2 regions of the Roseovarius halophilus (ex Wu et al. 2025) genome follow, and region 1 is predicted to be linked to the other one. Evidence: riboswitches for the same ligand, from Rfam matches in the RefSeq annotation. Region 1 holds a riboswitch; the other holds the start of a gene.
The links. A riboswitch is a leader RNA that binds a small molecule or an ion and turns the genes downstream of it on or off. The one in region 1 is predicted to bind S-adenosylmethionine.
Positions count from the first base shown of each region.

Region 2: another riboswitch for S-adenosylmethionine. It lies ahead of ACH107_RS26125 (aminotransferase class V-fold PLP-dependent enzyme); the one in region 1 lies ahead of metZ (O-succinylhomoserine sulfhydrylase).

Region 1 is NZ_JBKOTX010000310.1:437-4,681, forward strand. It holds gene metZ (O-succinylhomoserine sulfhydrylase) at 95-1,276, opposite strand; SAM riboswitch at 1,335-1,412, opposite strand; gene ACH107_RS30255 (inner membrane-spanning protein YciB) at 1,509-2,114, opposite strand; gene ACH107_RS30260 (EamA family transporter) at 2,127-3,029, opposite strand; gene ftsY (signal recognition particle-docking protein FtsY) at 3,091-4,170, opposite strand.
Region 2 is NZ_JBKOTX010000193.1:446-9,400, reverse strand. It holds gene ACH107_RS26150 (AMP-binding protein) at 1-144, shown strand, start outside; gene ACH107_RS26145 (SOS response-associated peptidase) at 179-847, opposite strand; gene ACH107_RS26140 (TrkH family potassium uptake protein) at 924-2,372, opposite strand; gene folE2 (GTP cyclohydrolase FolE2) at 2,433-3,536, opposite strand; gene ACH107_RS26130 (GNAT family N-acetyltransferase) at 3,724-4,269, opposite strand; gene ACH107_RS26125 (aminotransferase class V-fold PLP-dependent enzyme) at 4,269-5,447, opposite strand; SAM riboswitch at 5,500-5,577, opposite strand; gene ACH107_RS26120 (serine aminopeptidase domain-containing protein) at 5,697-6,602, shown strand; gene ACH107_RS26115 (inner membrane-spanning protein YciB) at 6,572-7,177, opposite strand; gene ACH107_RS26110 (EamA family transporter) at 7,187-8,089, opposite strand; gene ftsY (signal recognition particle-docking protein FtsY) at 8,151-8,955, opposite strand, start outside.

The DNA.
Region 1 (4,245 bases):
AAACCGAGTGAAAGCGCTCACCTGCCGGCGGCGTCCGGGCCACCTGCGCGATACCGATGCGTTGCCGACGCGATGCCGCGGGCGCCTTGCGGGGTCAGACCGCGTCCAGCGCCCGGGTCAGGTCCGCCAGCAGATCCGCCGGGTCCTCGATCCCCACGCTCAACCGCACCAATCCCGGCGTGATGCCGAGCGCGTCCTTCGTCTCCTCCGGCAAGCGCTGATGCGTCGTTGTCGCCGGGTGCGTGATGATCGATTTGGCATCGCCCAGATTGTTGGAAATCAGCACGATCTTCAGCGCGTTCAGGAACCGGAACGCCGCCGCCTGCCCGCCCTTGATATCCAGCGCGATGACGGTACCGCCCCGGCGCATTTGCCGCTGGACCAGCGCATTCTGCGGATGCCCCGGCAGGCCCGGGTAAATCACCCGGTCCAGTTTTTCGTGGCCGTCCAATGCCTTGGCGATTGTTTCGGCGCCGTCTGTCTGCGCCCGCACCCGCAGGTCGAGCGTTTCCAGCCCCTTGAGCATCACCCACGCCGTGAACGGCGACATCGAGCCGCCGGTGTGTTTCATGTAGGGTTCCACCGTCTTGCGGATGAACTCCGTACGGCCCAGTATCACACCGCCCAGCGTCCGGCCCTGCCCGTCGATATGCTTGGTGGCCGAATACACCACGACATCAGCGCCCAGCGATATTGCCCGCGAAAACACCGGCGTGGCGAAAACATTGTCCACGATCACGGTAGCCCCGACGGCATGGGCAATCTCGGCCACCGCGCCCACGTCCACCACCTCCAGCGTCGGATTGGCCACGGTTTCGAAGAACACGGCCCGCGTATCCGCGCGCACCGCCTCTTGCCAGGCCGCCAGGTCGGTGCCGTCGACGAAGGTGACCTCGACCCCGAAACGGGTCAGTACTTCCTCGAGGACATACAGGCAGGACCCGAAGAGCGCGCGGGCGCTGACCACGTGGTCGCCGGCTTTCAGCATCGACGTCAGCGCGCCGCTCACCGCCGCCATGCCGCTGGCGGTGGCAAACGCGTCCTCCGCGCCTTCGAGCCCGGCGATGCGGTCCTCGAACATGGCGACCGTGGGGTTGCCGTAGCGGGCATAGATGAACTCGTCCGGCCCTGCCCCGAGGAATCGTGCCTGAGCGGCCTCCGCGCTGTCATAGACGAACCCCTGGGTGAGGTAGATCGCTTCGCTGACCTCGCCCCATTGGCTGCGACGGCTGCCGCCATGCACCAGTTTCGTGCGCGCGTTCCAATCCTGTGTCATGCCAGTCCTCCGGGCCCCGAGGCCCATGAAAAAACCCCCGACGCGGCCAAGCGAAAGGGGGCTTTCGAACCTTGCCACTTTAGCGGTCTTGTTTAACGTGGCCCGCAATCGGGAACAAATCGCCACGCCATCAGTCTTGCCCCAAGAAAGCGCGCGGGTCAACACCGGTGCGCAGCCCGACCGTTGGCTGCCCCGGCAAGGGTCAACGGCCCGGCCGCCGGCGACGGGTCGATCAGTCCCCGTCGCTTTCCTGCGTGCTGTAATCGCGGAAAAGCCGGCCCTGCGTCATGAAGAAAAGAAAGATCGCCGCCGTCAGGCCGAAGGTCTTGAAATAGACCCATGCCTCCTCGCTCTGGGTGCGCCAGATCACCTCGTTGAGCACCGCCAGCCCGAGAAAGAACAGCGTAAGGCGCCGTGTCAGGATCATCCATCCTTCGTCACTGAGCGGCATAAGGCCTTCCATGACATATTGCAGGTAGGATCGGCCCCGCAGCAGGCCAAAACCAAGCAAGCCGCCGAAAATCAGGTAGATGATCGTCGGCTTCATCTTGAAGAAACGCGGATCGTTGAACCAGACGCTGAGACCGCCGAAGATCACGATCAGCACCGCCGTCAGCACCTGCATCCGCGAAAGATGCCCGGTCAGGCGCCAGAGGATCCCGATCGAAACAAGGAACACCGGGATGAAGCCCGCCGTGACCACGATGAAACCGTCATAGCCCGTGCCCCCGATGGAGAAGACCCGGTCCTTCAAAAGCAGGTAGGCCACGAAAAAGGCAATCACCGGCCCCAGTTCCAGCGCCGTCTTCACGGCGGGTTTCACCTGTTTGTCACGCATCGTTTTCCTTCCTCATCCGCCAGCCTCAACTATCACGGCGCCGGCGGCGATCAAAGCCATCAACGCAATCCGACGCGGTCCCACCGTCTCGCGCAGAACCAACCACCCGATAAGCGCCGCGAACACGGTCGAGGTTTCGCGCAGCACCGCCGCCTCGCCCACCTTGTCCAGCCGCGTCGCCATCATCACGGCCCCGAACGAGCCGAAGGCCACAAGCCCCCCGGCAAGCCCGCGCAGCATCAACGGCCCGGGCGCGGGCCGGACAGGCAGGTTGCGCCAGCGCAGCCACGCGAAAGGCGGCAACGCCAGCCCGTCGATCAGGAAGAACCACGCCAGAAAGGTGAAGGGATCAACGGCGGCCCGGATCCCGTAGGCGTCATAGGTTGTGTAAAGCGCCACGAACAGCCCGGTCACCACCGCCAGCCCGAGCGCCAGCGGCATCGTCTCGCGGTCCAGCGTGATGGTGCGCAGGTTATAGACGGCCAGCCCGTAAATCCCGGCCAGCAGCACGCCCACGCCCAGCCACTGCGTGACGGTGAACACTTCCCCGAACAGCAAGTAGGCACCGATCACCGTGAAAAGCGGCCCTGTCCCGCGCACCACCGGGTAGACGACCGTGTAGGCGCCCTTGGTATAGGCCATCGCCTGCAGGATCTTGTAGCCCAGATGGATCACGAAGACGCCGACGAAAATGGGCCACATGTGTGCCCCCGGCCACGGCACGACGAATAGCGCGAAGGGCGCGGCCATCAGCGCGTAACTCGCATCTATCGCGCCCCGGCTCAGCCACGGGTCGTACCGCCCCTTCTGAAGCGCCCCGAACGCCGCGTGCAGCAACGCCGCGAGCAATGCCAGCCCGAGAGCCAGCCGATGCCCCGCCTCGGTGCCCTCCAGCGAGATCAGCCAATCGCTCATGGGCCACCCGGGGCCGCGTGGCAAGCCCGCTTGCCGCCCCCGGACGACACGGTAACGGGCATCATCCGGCGGCAAGCCCGGTCAGCGCGGCAGAGAATTCCTCGGGGTCGAACGGGGCCAGGTCATCGATCTGCTCGCCCACGCCGATGGCGTGGATCGGCAGGCCGAACCGATCGGCCAGCGCCACCAGAACACCGCCCTTGGCCGTGCCGTCCAGCTTGGTCATCACCAGCCCCGACACATCGGCCAGTTTCTGGAACGTCTCGACCTGGCTCAGCGCGTTCTGCCCGGTCGTCGCGTCGAGCACGAGCAACGTGTTGTGCGGTGCTGTTTCATCCTTCTTGCGGATCACGCGCACGATCTTGGCCAGTTCCTCCATCAGGTCCTGCCGGTTCTGCAGCCGCCCGGCCGTGTCGATCATCAACAGGTCCGCCCCGTCGCGCTGCGCCTTTTCCATGGAGTCGAAGGCAAGGCTCGCCGGGTCCGACCCCTCGGGCGCGGTCAGGACAGGCACGCCGGCCCGGTCGCCCCAGATTTGCAGCTGCTCCACGGCGGCGGCGCGAAACGTGTCACCGGCCGCGATCACCACCTGTTTGCCCGCCGCCTTGAACTGGCTGGCCAGCTTGCCGATGGTCGTGGTCTTGCCCGACCCGTTGACGCCCACCACCAGCACCACCTGCGGCCGCTTGGGATAGATCGGTAGCGGGCGCGCCACAGGTTCCATGATCCGCGCGATCTCGCGCGAAAGAAGCTCCTTGATCTCTTGGGTCGAGAGCCGCTTGCCCATGCGCCCCTCCGCCATGTTCGCCGTCACGCGAAGCGCCGTGTCCACCCCCATGTCGGCGGTGATGAGCAGCTCCTCCAGTTGCTCCAGCATGTCGTCATCCAGAACGCGGCGCGGCACGGCCTTGCCGTCACCGCGCCCCAGCAGCCGGCCCAGCAATCCCGATTTCCCACTTTCCTGCGGCCCGGCCGGCGGAATTTCCACCGGCGCGGGATCCGGGCCCGGCTCGGGCGCGCGCGTCGGACTTTCCGGCAGTGGCCCGGGCTCGGGGTCTTCACTGGGCGGGGCCGCCGGGGGAGCCTCGACGGGGCGGCCCGGCACCTCATGCGGGGCGGGCTCCGGCTGGCGGTGCGGCACGCCCCAGGCCCAGGCCGCGCCATACCCAAGCGCGAAAATGCCGTAGGACTGGATGATGATCGGAACCGCGATCAG
Region 2 (8,955 bases), on a different contig from region 1:
GACGTGGCCCCGGTCGCGGCGCGCGGGCCCGAGGATGCGGCCGCCCTGTGCGTCACCGCCGGCGTGCCCCATGTGGTGACCCACCGCGCCGAGTTGGCCCGGGCGCGCGGGCTGGCCGACCTTTGGATGCCGCCTGGCCCGTGACCTGACCGGCGACATGGAACGCAAACCGGCGCGGTCAGTCCTCGTCGATCGGCGCGATCAGCTCAGGCCCGCTGGCGCGATTGGAATTCACGGCGCGGCTGACCCGGTGAAAGTCAAGCACGTCCTCGCCCGGGGCCTGCATCAGCCTCGCGGCCCCCTTGCCCGCCTCGCCCAGCCAGAGCGGCAAGTCCGCGGCCTCCAGGATCACCGGGATGCGGTGGTGGATTTTGGACATGGCGTCATTCGCCCCGGTGGTCACGATAGCGCAGGTCGTCCACACCGCGCCGTCTTTTTCCCAATCCTGCCAGATGCCGGCAAAGGCCAGCGGCGCGCCGTCGCGGCGAGTGATGTACCAGGGCAGCCGGGTGCCGTCTTCAAGGCGGGTCCATTCGTAAAAGCCGCTGGCCGGGACAAGGCAGCGCCGGTCCCGGCAGGCGGCGCGAAAGGCGGGTTTCTCGGCGATGGTCTCGGCGCGGGCGTTGATCAGCAGCGGGCCATCACTCAGCGCCTTGTACCAATGCGGCACAAAGCCCCAGCGCATGGGCCGCAGGTGCCACGTGCCCGCGTCGCTGGTCACGGTTGCGATCTGCGTGGTGGGGCAGACATTGTAATCGGGCACCGCCGGAAGGTCATTGGCCGGGGTGGCGTCGAAGACCTGAGCCATCGCCGCGTGGGGCAGGGTCAGGGCCATGCGTCCGCACATCGTGCTTACCCTTTCTTGCCGACGTGCGGCACCGCGCCGGTGCGGCGCCCCGCCAGATCGAACCGGGGAGGGTGCATCAGGCCCTCCAGAAACGGGGCAGCAAGACCACGATCACCGAGACGATCTCAAGACGCCCCAGGTACATGCCGAAGATCATCTGCCATTTTGCCGCCTCGGGCAATCTTTCCAGCGACCCCGAGTCGGTGATGATCGACCCGAAGGCGGGACCGACGTTGAAGATCGCCGTCCAGGCCGCGGTGACCGACGACAGAAACGACAGCCCCGTCATGGACAGGCCGACAATCAACAGGAAGAATGTCACCATGAAGACGGTGAACATGAGGATGACGGAATCGAGGACATTCGTCTCGACCGGCTGCCCGCCGTAGGAGATGCGCGCGACGCGGTTGGGCGAGTGGACCTTGCGGATGCTCACCAGCAGGCTGCGCAGCAGGATCTGATAGCGGAACACCTTGATCGAGCACCCGGTCGAGCCTGTGCAGCCGCCGATGGCGCCGACCATGAACAGCACCATGAAGGCAAACGGCCCCCACGTCGTGACGTCGCCGGTGCCGTAGCCCGTGCCGGAAAAGAAGGATACGATGTTGACCAGGCTGAACCGCAGCACTTCCTCGAAGGGTGTGTCCTCGCGCAGGGCGCGGTAGATCACCACCAGGGCCGTGGCATAGGCCAGCCAGATCAGATAGGTGCGAATTTGCGGATCGCGCAGGATCGGGCCGGGCTGGCCGATGGCCAGCTGGAACATCCGGATGAACGGGATGCTGGCCAGGATCATGAAGATCACCGAGGCATATTGCACCGCCGGAGGAAAGCCGCCGATGGACTTGTCGGTGGTGGAAAAACCGCCGGTCGAGACCGTCGTCAGGGCATGGGCGACGGCATCGAAGATGGACATGCCCAGCACCACATAGGCGATGACCGCGGCGATGGTCAGCACCAGGTAGACATTGATAAGCCCCACCGAGATGTCGATGGCCCGCGGCAGCGCCTTTCCCAGCGTGTCGAACCCCTCGCTCTGGAAGAACTGCATCCCGCCAACGCGCATGACGGGCAGGAAGATCATCGCCACCACGACGATACCGACCCCGCCCAGCCATTGCAGGATGGCGCGCCACAACAGGATTCCATATCCCCGGTCATCTAGGCCACTGATGACGGTCGACCCGGTTGTGGTCATGCCGGACATGGACTCGAAGAAGGCATCGGTCAGCGACAGTTCGGTTTCGCCCAGGATGAAGGGAAGCGTCCCGAAAAGCGGCAGCACGAACCATGTGCCCGATGCCAGCAGGAAGGCATCGCGCACGGTCAGCCGGTCGGACAGACCGTTCCGGCAGGCCATCGCGATCATGCCGCCGATGGCGATGGTCAGCAGCCCGGATTCCAGAAAGGCCAGCGGCGCACCCGTGCCGCCGACGAGATCGGCGAGCAGCGGCGCCAGCATCGTGACACCCAGCGCCGCCACGAGAAGGCCGATGACATATCCCACGGGGCGCAGGTCCAACATGGGCGAAAGCGTTGGCCCGCCGTGTCGAAATAGTCAAGCGCCCGCGCGGCGCGCGCGTGGTCAGCGCGCGTGGATCAGGGTGGAAAACAGCTTGGGGTCCAGGCTCTCGGCCTCGAAGGTCGGGCCTTCGGTCAGCACGCTGACCGCATCGTGCGAATGCAGGGATTCCTGGTGGCTGGCGATCACGCGGAAATCACCGATGCGCGCATCCCCTTGGAGCGCCTCGGAAAACAGCCGCGCGGCATCCTCGACGAAGATCGGATTGGCGGCGTTGAGCTCGGCAAAGGCCTGTTCGTCCTCGCGCTTGACCATGACCTGGGTCTCGGTGGGCACCGCGCTGCGGCACAGTTCGATCAGGTCCTCGAACCACAGGCAGGGGGCATCGGCGTCCACCTCGACCGAGACGCGCGCGACCGACCTTTGGGAATGCGGCGTGGCCAGCTGGCCGCGATACTGCCGGGCGTGTTCGGACAGCTCCAGCGAACAGGGACAGGTCGAGGAATAGACATAGTCGAGGTGCATCATCCGGCGGCGCAGGCCATCGGTCTCCACCACCTCGAGCGCGATGTCGTAATACTGATAGCCCGACAGGCCCGAGCGCAGCGAACCGACCTTCACAGGGAAGGAAAAGCGCATCTCGATGCGGGCGTCGAAGCTTTCGAGATCGGACTTGTAGGCGTCCAGGGCCCGTTCGACCACCTCGAAGGAAAAGGTCTCCTCGGCATGCTCGTAGAAGGTTCGCATGATGCGGGACATGTTGATGCCCTTTTTTTCGGCCTCCAGGCTGACGGTTCCGGTGACGCTGGTCTCGAGCGTCAGATCGCCGTTGTCGCGGGTGTGAAAGCGGATCGGCAGTCGGAAATTCGAGATGCCGACATGCTGGATCGCCCGGCGGGCGCCACGGATAATGCTGGCCGGGCCGTTCTGAAGATCGGGCATGCTGGCCTTGTAGGCCTCGTCCACGCGGAATTCCTGCGGGTAGGCACGGGCCAGGGCCGGGTAGTTCGACACCTCGCCCCCGGGGATCAGGCGCGACACGAGGGGATCGAGGTCGGCCGCCTCGGCGTCGCTGGCCCCTTCGGCCCAGCGGCGCAGCAGCGCCAGCGCCTCGGCTGCGTCCTCGCGGGTCAACTCGCGGGTCAGGTCCTTGGAATGCAGGTTCATGTCGGCCTCTTCAGATGCACGCGCTTTCCCTTAACATGGGACGAACACGCTGACTTTCCAGATAGTGCCTTTACAATACGGGTTTGCGACACGACCGGATCAACAAGGCGACCTACGCTGCCCGGATGATCCGACGGCACCTCTCCCGGGTCAAGCGCCGTCGACGGCGCTTGCGGAGACGCGGCGTCTACCGGGCGGTTGCCAGACTGCCCGGCCAAGGATTGTCGAAAATCCTTGCTCCGGCCTCGGCCGCGCGGCCTTTTTCGCCCAGGCTGGCGGCCAATGGTTTTCGCATCTCGAACCGGTCCAGCACCACGCCCGCCCGGGTCACCGGGTCGGGGGCAACCACCTGCCACCCCTGGCGGGCAAAGAAGGATCGCGCCATCAGGCTGGCGCGGGTTGTCAGCAGCGGCAGCCGCCGCGCCCGGGCCCGGCTTTCCAGCACCGCAAGGAGTTGATCGGCGACACCCTGCCCGCGCTGCGCGGGCAGCACGAAGGCCATGTCCAGATACCCGCCAGCGTCCATCGCCATGAATCCGGTGATCCCCGCGGCCTCGGCCACGACGGTTTCCAGCCCCTCCAGCCGCGCAGCGAAGTCATGCGCTGACGGCGGCTCGGGCGCCCAGGCGGCGCGGGCCGCCTCGGGATAGGGGCTGGAGCCCTCGCGCACGGCGCGCCAGAAAACCTCGGCCAGAGCCGCCGCTTCCTCGAGTCGGGCATCGCGAATCCACATCAGGCAAGCTCCAGCGCCGCTGTCAGATCGGCGATCAGATCAGCTGGGTCCTCCAGCCCGATGGAGAGCCGCAGCAGCCCGTCGCTTATGCCCAGCGCCTCTTTCTGATCCTGCGGCAGACGCTTATGCGTGGTGGTCGCGGGATGGGTGGCGATGGACTTGGCATCGGCGAAATTGTTCGAGATCGTCACAAGCTCCAGCGCGTTGAGCACCCGGAAGGCCGCCGCCTTGCCGCCCCGGACCTCGAAGGCCAGCACGGTGCCGCCCGCCGCAGTGAGCGCCCGGGCCAAGTCGTATTGCGGGTGCGCCGCATGGGTCGGGTAGCGCAGCCAAGCGACGGCCGGATGCTGCGCCAGCGCCTCGGCCACCCGCGCCGCGCCTTCGGCCTGCGCCCGCACCCGCAGGTCCAGGGTTTCCAGCGCCTTGAGATGGGTCCAGGCGGTGAAGGGGTTCATCGCGCCGCCGGTGTGCTTCATGTAGGTCTCGATGGGCCCCCGGATCAGGTCGCGGCTGCCGCAGATCACGCCGCCCAGCATGCGCCCCTGCCCGTCCACGTGCTTGGTGGTCGAGACAATGGCGATATCGGCGCCGCAGTCGAGCGCATAGGAATGGATCGGCGTCGCCATGGCATCGTCGGCGACGACCAGCGCACCCTGCGCATGGGCCAGGCGCACGATCTCGGGCATGTCCACGACCTCGAGCGTGGGGTTCGAGATGCTCTCGAAGAAGACCAGCCGCGTGTCAGGGCGGATCGCCGCAGCCCAGGCAGCATTGTCCGTGCCATCGACCAGCGTCACCTCGACGCCGAAGCGGGCCAGGATATCCTCGAGCACATAGAGACAGGACCCGAAGAGCGCGCGCGACGACACGACATGATCGCCGGCCTTCAACAGGGCGGTCAGCGCGCCACTGACGGCAGCCATGCCGCTGGTGCAGGCGAAGGCGTCCTCATAGCCCAGCATGTCGGCGATACGGTCCTCGAACATGCGCATCGTGGGATTGCCGTAGCGGGCATAGATGAACTCATCCGCGCCCGCCTGCTGAAACCGGGCCTCGGCGGCCTCGGCGCTGTCGTAGACGAAGCCCTGAGTGAGAAAGAGCGCCTCGCTCACCTCGCCATACTGGCTGCGCCGCGTGCCGGAATGGACGGCCCTCGTGCGCCGCGTCCACTTGTCCATTTCGCCCTCCTTCAGGCATGAAAAAACCCCGATACCGGTCAAAGGCATCGGGGCAAGCATCCCATCGACCCTTTTAGCGGCATCTTTAAAGTGGCCCGCAATCCGGTAACAAATCGCCACTAAACGTCGGGATAGGCCAAGCCCGCCCCGGCGTCAATCCCGCCCGCATCTGTCACGGAAACATCATGGGTCTGTCACGCCTCTGTAGCGGTAACCCCGCACATGGACCCAAGATGTTGAGGGCAGCCGATGACACTTCTGGCAGTCAACATGGGCCGACACCCCGACGAGGCAGCACTCGCCACGGCGCTGGCGGCCCTGCCCGAGGCGGCCCCGGTGGTGATCATGCTGCATGGCTTTCGGTTCTCACCCGATCATCCCGACAGATGTCCGCACCGCCACATCCTGTCGCTTGAGCCGCGGCGCGACTGCTGGAAGGCCGTCAGCTGGCCGCGGCACCTGGGGCTCAAGGGCGGGGCCGGGCTCGCCATCGCCTATGGTTGGCCCGCCCGAGGCCACATCTGGGAGGCGCTGGCTTGGGCCGAGCGCGCCGCGACCGACCTGGCAGGTCTCATCACGACGATCCGGCGGCTGGCCCCGCAGCGGCCGCTGCACCTGATCGGCCATTCCCTGGGCGCCCGGGTGGCACTGCTGGCACTGCGCGGCCTGCCCGGCGGCGCGGTGGACCGGTTGATCCTGATCTCGGCGGCGCTGTTCCGGGGCGAGACGCAGGCCGTTCTGGCCGCCTCGCCCGCCGCCGCGGGTGCCGAATTCGTCAATGTCACCGGGCGCGAGAACCTGCTGTTCGATGCCTTGCTGCGGCTCGCCGCGCCCCTGGGCGGGCGCACCGTGGCCGCCGGACTCAGTGCGCCCAACTGGCTTGACGTGGCGCTGGACCGGCCCGCGACGCTGGCAGCCCTGGCGCGCATGGGCCATCGCATCGCGCCGCCCAAGGTGCCGGTCTGCCACTGGTCGGGCTACCTGCGGCCCGGGGTCTTCCGCTTTTACCGGGCGCTGCTGATGCAGCCCCACCGCACACCCCTTCCCGCACTGCGCGGGATGCTGACGCCCCCGCCGCGGCCTCGTCCGGTTCCGCGGCCTGGGCTGACGCGGGCGCGGGGCGATCAGCACTCGCCCTTCTCCTCGATCAGGTAGCGTTGCAGCCCGACGATCTGGGACCAGAGAAAGAGGAACAGCACGATCGGGAAGCCGAAGGTCTCGATCGTGACCCATGTGGTGTCGGACATGGTGCGCCATATCACTTCGTTGACCACGGCCATCGCGATGAAAAGCCCGCAGAGCCGCCGCGTCAGGATCATCCAGCCATCGTGTTCCATGGGCAGGAATTCCCCCATGACGAACTCCAGGTAGCTGCGCCCGCGCAACAGCCCGATGCCCAGCAAGGCCGCGAAGGTGCCATAGACGATCGAGGTTTTCATCTTGAAGAAGCGTTCGTCGTTGAACCAGGCCGTCAGCGCCCCGAAGAAAATCACCATGACGGCGGTGAAGATCTGCATCCGGCTGAGCTTGCCCGTCAGGTGCCACAGCACCGCCATGGCCACCAGCAGGATCGGCACGAAGGCCACCGTGGCGACGATGAACCCGGAATACTCTGTCCCGCCATAGGTAAAGCTGTCGTCCTTGATGCGCAGATACAGCAGGAAGAAGGCCAGCGTCGGGCCCAGTTCCAGCAGCTGTTTCACCCAGGGTTTGATCTGTTTCTCTGCCATGGGTCCCTCTTATCCTGCGAATTCCACGATGACAGCCCCCAAAGCGATCAATCCCATCAGGAACAGGCGCCGCGGGCCGACTGTCTCGCCCAGGATGAACCAGCCGATCAGCGCGGCCCAGACCGTCGAGGTTTCGCGCAGGACCGCCGCCTCGCCCACCTTGTCGAGCCGCGTGGCCAGCATGACCCCGCCGAAGCTGACCCAGGCGATGGCCGCCCCGGCAAAGCCCCGCCACAGCAACGACCCGACCCCGCCCGGGGCGCCAAGCCTGCGATACCGCACCCAGGCCAGGACCGGGAAATCCAGCGCAGTGATGAAGAAGAACCAGGCCAAAAAGGTGAACGGGTCCGGCGATTGCCGGATGCCCCAGGCGTCATAGACGGTGTAGAAGGCCACCAGCAGGCCACCCAGCAGCGCCCAGACCAGCCCGCGGCGCGCGCCCGCCGGGTCCACAGCATCGGCGGCCATGTTGCGCAGCGCCAGCAACGCCATGCCCCCCGACAGACAGGCCACGCCCGCCCATTGCAGCGGAGTGAAAAGCTCTCCGAACAGCAGGCTGGCCGCGAAGACCGTCACCAGCGGCCCGGTGCCCCGGATCACCGGGTAGACCACCGTATAGGCGGCCCGCTCGTAGGCCAGCGCCACGGCCAGCTTGTACAGGAAATGCACGCCAAGTGCCCCGGCTAGGATGGCGAAGGTCTGCGGCGTGGGCCAGGGCACCAGGAACAGCGCCACGGGGGCCGAGATCACCACCAGCCAGCCGTCGATGGCCCCGCGCATCAGCCAGGGGTCGTGGCGGCCTTTCTGCAAGGCACCAAAGCCCGCATGCGCCAGCGCCGATACAAGCGCCAGCAGCGAGGCCCAGAGCGCCCCCTGCGGCGTTCCGGCGATGGAGAGGATCCAGTCGCTCACGCTGCTCGGGTCGGATCCGGCGCGTCTGCCGCCTTGGCCCGCGCCGCAGGGGCCTGTCGCCTCACCGCTCCAGCCCCGTGAGGGCGGCGGCGAAATCCTCGGGATCGAAGGGGGCAAGGTCGTCGATCTGTTCGCCCACGCCGATGGCATGGATCGGCAGGCCGAACTGGTCGGCCAGGGCCACCAGAACGCCGCCCTTGGCGGTGCCGTCCAGCTTGGTCATCACAAGGCCCGAGACATCGGCCAGCTGCTGGAAGGTCTTGACCTGCGACAGGGCATTCTGGCCCGTCGTCGCATCCAGCACCAGCAGGGTGTTGTGCGGGGCGTCGGGGTCCTTCTTGCGGATCACCCGGACGATCTTGGCCAGCTCTTCCATCAGGTCGGCACGGTTCTGCAGACGCCCGGCGGTGTCGATCATCAGCAGGTCTGCGCCGTCTTTCTGGGCCTTGTCCATGGCATCCCAGGCCAGGCTGGCGGGGTCCGACCCCGCGGGCGCGGTCAGCACCGGAACCCCGGCCCGGTCGCCCCAGACCTGCAATTGCTCCACGGCGGCCGCGCGGAAGGTGTCACCGGCGGCGATCACCACCGATTTGCCCGCCGCGCGGAACTGGCTGGCGAGCTTGCCGATGGTCGTGGTCTTGCCCGAGCCGTTGACCCCCACGACAAGCACCACCTGCGGCTTGGAGGGAAAAAGCGGCATCGGCCGGGCCACCGGCTCCATCACGCGGGCCACCTCGGCCGACAGCAATTCCTTGATTTCCCGGGTCGAGAGCTTCTTGCCAAAGCGCCCCTCGGCCATGTTGGCGGTGACGCGCAGGGCGGTTTCGACGCCCATGTCGGCGCTGATCAGCAATTCCTCGAGCTGT